2 regions of the Dactylosporangium sp. NPDC000521 genome follow, and region 2 is predicted to be linked to the other one. Evidence: riboswitches for the same ligand, from Rfam matches in the RefSeq annotation. Region 2 holds a riboswitch; the other holds the start of a gene.
What was found. Region 2 has a riboswitch for cyclic di-AMP ahead of ACFY3L_RS05190 (NlpC/P60 family protein). Riboswitches for the same ligand answer to the same signal wherever they lie in the genome.
Positions count from the first base shown of each region.

Region 1: another riboswitch for cyclic di-AMP. It lies ahead of ACFY3L_RS14040 (C39 family peptidase); the one in region 2 lies ahead of ACFY3L_RS05190 (NlpC/P60 family protein).

Region 1 is NZ_JBIAYW010000003.1:842,837-845,217, reverse strand. Features, by position in the region: gene ACFY3L_RS14045 (transglycosylase domain-containing protein) at 1-676, shown strand, start outside; gene ACFY3L_RS14040 (C39 family peptidase) at 699-1,544, opposite strand; cyclic di-AMP (ydaO/yuaA leader) riboswitch at 1,720-1,861, opposite strand; gene ACFY3L_RS14035 (hypothetical protein) at 2,151-2,381, shown strand, end outside.
Region 2 is NZ_JBIAYW010000001.1:1,086,451-1,088,831, reverse strand. Features, by position in the region: gene ACFY3L_RS05195 (VOC family protein) at 1-257, opposite strand, end outside; gene ACFY3L_RS05190 (NlpC/P60 family protein) at 281-1,270, opposite strand; cyclic di-AMP (ydaO/yuaA leader) riboswitch at 1,278-1,457, opposite strand; gene ACFY3L_RS05185 (serine/threonine protein phosphatase) at 1,731-2,381, shown strand, end outside.

The DNA.
Region 1 (2,381 bases), on a different contig from region 2:
GAACGCGTTCGGCCGTTCGGTCAACACGTACTTCGTCTGGCTCGAACAGCAGATCGGCGCGCGCCGCGTGGTCGAGATGGCGCAGCGGCTCGGCATCACGTTCCGCTCCAGCGAGGACGCGGCGATGGCGGCCAAGGCGGACCAGTGGGGGGCGTTCACCCTCGGCGTCGCCTCGACCACACCGCTCGACCTCGCCAACGCCTACGCGGCGATCGCCGCCGGCGGCCTGTACTGCCAGCCGCTGCCGGTACTGTCGATCACCGACACCAACGGCAAACCGGTCGACGCCGCCGAACCGAAGTGCCGGCAGGCGATCACCGCCGACGTGGCGGCTGCCGCGACCGACGCGGCACGGTGCCCGGTCAGCCGGTCGTCGGCCTACAACAAGTGCGACGGCGGCACGGCGGAGAACGTGTCCGGCATCCTGGGCGGCCGCCCGGTCGCGGGCAAGACCGGCAGCTCCGAATACAACTCGACCGAGACGTTCGTCGGCTTCACTCCGCAGATCGCGGCGGCCGGCATCGCGGTGAACGTGGACAACCCCAACGACCACGTGGGCAGCGGCATCTCCGGCTCGGTCAACGCCGCCGTCGCGCAGACCATGGCGACCGTGCTGCGCGGCCAGCCGGTCCAGGGATTTCGGCCACCCAGCGGGGCGCGGGCCCTGGGTCGTTGACCGCGCCCCGCTGACGGCCGCGTCAGGCGGAGTATCCGCGCAGGGCGGTCCAGTGCGCGAGCTTGGCCGTCGTCAGCGTGTAGTACCCGACGCCCAGGGCGTCCGCGGGGTCGGCGATCTTCACCGTCGTGCCGCCGTTGGTGTACCCCACCACCGTGAGGTAGTGGCCGCCCGGGTACGAGTGCGCGCCTCCCTTGTCGTCCACGGTGGAGCCGGCGATGTTGGCGACCACGGCGTAGCCCTTGGTGATCGCGTTGACGATGTCCGCCTGCATCTGGTCGATCTCCGCCTGGGTGGCCGACTGACCGGTGATGAAGTGCGACTTGTAGAAGGAGGTCTTGGTGTACTCGTTGAGCGACCGGGTGGTGTCGTCGGCGGAGTTGGTGCCGTTGACGGTCGTGTGCAGGCTCTGGGCGATCTCGGACTGGGACGGGTACATCTCTCGCGCGGTCAGTGCGATCCGGGTCGCCGCCGGGCCGCAGAAGTAGAAGTTCTCCTGCCAGGCGAACCGGTACGCGAGTTCCTTGGCCGCCGGGACGGCCGGCGTGCTGGGGGCGGGCGTGGCCGGCGCGGCCTGCGTGGTCGGCTTGGTCGGCGCCGCGCCGGTGGCGGCCTTCGACGGGCTGGTCGCGGCGTCGGGCGCCGCCTGCGTCCGCTGCCGATCACGCGCGGCCGGAGCGGCGCCGGACCGGGACGAATCCGCGGCGGTCAGCGACTGTGTGTCGGCCGACGGTGCGGGGGCCGAGGCGTGCACGGCCACGCCGATTGCCCCCGTCACCGCGAGGGCCGCCGCGGCGGCCGCGATCGGCAGCACGCGGAAGCGCGACGGGACGGCGGTCTGGTGCCTGGGTTTGTACAGGTAGCTCACGGGTACCTCGACAGACATGCTGGATGACGGCTGCTGTTGCCGGTGCCGGACGTGATCCGGAGAGGGGGCTTCCACGCCGGCCGCGGGCCGGTGTGGTGAGGGTCGGTGACTACCGGGCCAGGCTGCGGGTCGAGGTGCCGCGACACGGATGATGCCGGGTCAATGGCTGCATGAGTGCTCCTTCCGGTGCCGCCTACCGGGTTAGCTGACGGGTTCGGGCGGGAGGATCGCCCTACCTCGAGGCTCGGCCCCGCGGATTCACCCCGGTGGTGCTTGGTTCCCCGGCTCGCGCGGACGCGACTCAGCGGATCCGCCGCGGTGTCATCCGAGTTGGGTGACGGCAGACCGGGCGAATGCGAGGACCATATCGGGGCCGCGAGAAGCCACCGGATCCGGCACGCTGCTCGGCTACCGGGCGTGACGACGGCATGGCGAACGGACCGGGTGCATGCCGCGGGGGTCACGGGCCGCCCGCCGGTCGGATGCGTCGTGCACTGGCGCACCTCGCCGACCGCGCCCCGGCACCGTGCGGCCCGCCCAGTGTCCGGTCGGCAGGTTCGCACGCCCGGCACGACCCCGGATCCGGGCCGCCTCTAGGCTCGCCGGATGTTTTCGGGCACCGACGATGACCAGCAGCTCAGCGGTGCGCACCCACACGGTCCCCGCCACCTCCGACGGTCCCGCCGTGGGCGGCACGCGGTCCCCTTCCGGCTGCGCGCACCCGTGCCGGCCGGGATCCGCCGGTACGGCGTGGCCGCCGTCGCGGTCGCGGTGATGGGCCTGTCCACGACGCTGTCGTCGTCGGCCGGACCCGTCGCCGTGCCGGCGGACAGCGCG
Region 2 (2,381 bases):
GCCAGGTCGGCGACCGTGGTGCTGAGGTCGTCGACCTGGACGACGAGGTGGTTGACGGCGCCGGTGTCGACGACCGGCCGGGCGGGGTCGTGCACCAGCTCGAGGCTGACGAACGGGTCACCGGGCAGCCGCAGCATCGTCAGGCTGCCGAACCCGGTCTCCGGGACGTGGCCGACCTTGGAATAGCCGACCGCGGTGTAGAACGCGAGCGAGCGCTCCAGATCCGTGACCCGCAGCCCGAGATGCAACGTGCGCATGCCCGGCAGACTACCGTCCGTGGTTACGCGACTCTGCCGTAGCCGTACAGCGTGTCGATGTCGACGGGAGCGACCTTGACGACCGTGCGGCTGTTCGGGGCGTGGATGATCTGGTTGTTGCCGATGTAGATGCCCACGTGCCCGAGGCCGTTGTAGAACACCAGGTCGCCGGGGGCGAGCTGGCTCCGGGAGATGTGGCGGACCTTCGACCACTGCTGCGCGGCGTTGTGCGGCAGTGTCACGCCGGCCGCCTTCCACGCCATCATGGTCAGCCCCGAGCAGTCGAACGTGTTCGGGCCGGCCGCGCCCCACACGTACTTCTTGCCGAGCTGCGCCCAGGCGTAGTTGACCGCCTTGCCCGCGTTGCCGGACACGGCCGGCGGCTTGGCCGGGTTCGTCGCCGGCGGTGGGGTGGTGGTCTTGACCTTCGCCGCCGCGGCGGCCGCCTCGGCCTTGGCCTGCAGCGCGTCGAGGCGGGCGATGTCGCCCTCGATCTTCTTGCGCCGGGTCTCCAACTCGGTCTTCTGCTGGCTCTGCGCGGCAAGGGTCTCGTCGAGGCGCCGCTGCTCGGTGTCGAACGCGCCCTTCGCCGCCGCGTACGCCGCCAGGTCCCGCTGCTGGCTGTGCGAGATCTGCTGGAGCGTGCCGACGCGGGCACTGAGCGTGTCGGTCGATGTCGCGCCCAGCATCAGCGACAAGGTGCCGAGGTTGCCCCCGGACTTGTACGCGTTGACCGCGAGCGCGGCGGCATTGTCCTGCGCCGCCGTCAGGGTGTCCTGCAGCGGCGCCATGTCGGCCCGCAGCTTCGTGATCGCCGCCTGGGTGGCTTCCAGGTCGCCGTTGACCTTGTTGTACAGCTCGACGACGTGCTCGACCTCCTGGTTGCCCTTGTCGATCTGAGCCTGCAGCTCCTGCGGCGTCGGGTCCGCCTGCGCGGCGCAGGCCGGGGCGATCATCGCCGCCACTGCCAGTGCGACGACCGAGGCGCGGAGCGTCGTGCGTCCGTTGAACACGGCACAGTCCTTCTTCGGTGACCGCCTACCGGGTTAGCTGACGGATTCGGGCGAGAAGAAGGCGCGCCCTACCGCGCCCCGGTGTGGCGGGCGCGGATTCACCCCATGGGGAGGCCCCGGTTGGTTCCCCGGCTCACCGGCCGCCCGCATCGAACACGCGCGACCGACAACTCGGCGGTGGCTGCCCGGCCACCCCGGCGGGGCGGGCGACGTCCGGCAGGCCGGGCCAAACGTAACGCGGCGCGGCACTGTCAGCTCTCGATCTAAGCCACACTTAACGAAGACACAAGACAGACCTGCCGAGCGCTCTACCGGAGGCGATCGACGGAGCGGGCCATGACGGCCAGGCCGGCGACGGCCAGCAGGGCGAGGGCGGCCGGGATGAGGGACACCCGCGGGAGCCCGATGGCGGCGGCGCCGGTGCCACCGGCGGGATCGGAGTGAGGACTAGGCTCCCGCCATGTCCCGGCTGAGCAGACACTGCGCCGTCTCCACGGAGTTGGCCCTGCTCAGCGACGCCAGGCTGGCCCGGCTCGTCGACAACGCCCAGGCGCTCGGCGTCGGTGTCGGCGGCGCCTCGGCCCTGCTGGGCGTCGCCGGCACGCCGGTCTTCGTGAAGCGGCTCGCGCTGACCGACCTGGAGCGCCTTCCGCGGCACGTGCGCTCGACGGCGAATCTGTTCGAGCTCCCGACGTCCTGCCACTACAGCGTCGTCGCGCACGGTGGCGGGGGCTTCGGCGCGTGGCGGGAGCTCGCGGCGAACACCATGACGACGAGCTGGGTGCTGGCCGGTAGGACCGAGGCGTTTCCGCTGCTGTACCACTGGCGCGTGCTGCCGGGCGCGCCGCCGCCCGCCGAGGAGCACGAGGACATCGACCGGGCCGTCGCGTACTGGGACGGATCGGCGGCGGTGCGGCGGCGCCTCGAGGCCCTTGCGGCGGCGTCGGCGAGCGTGGTGCTGTTCCTCGAGTACGTCCCGCAGCGCCTGGACGCGTGGCTGCGCGAGCATCCGGACGCCGTCGGCACGGTTGAGCACCGCCTGACCGCCGACGTCGCCTTCATGAATGCCAACGGGCTGCTGCACTTCGACGCGCACTTCGGCAACATCCTG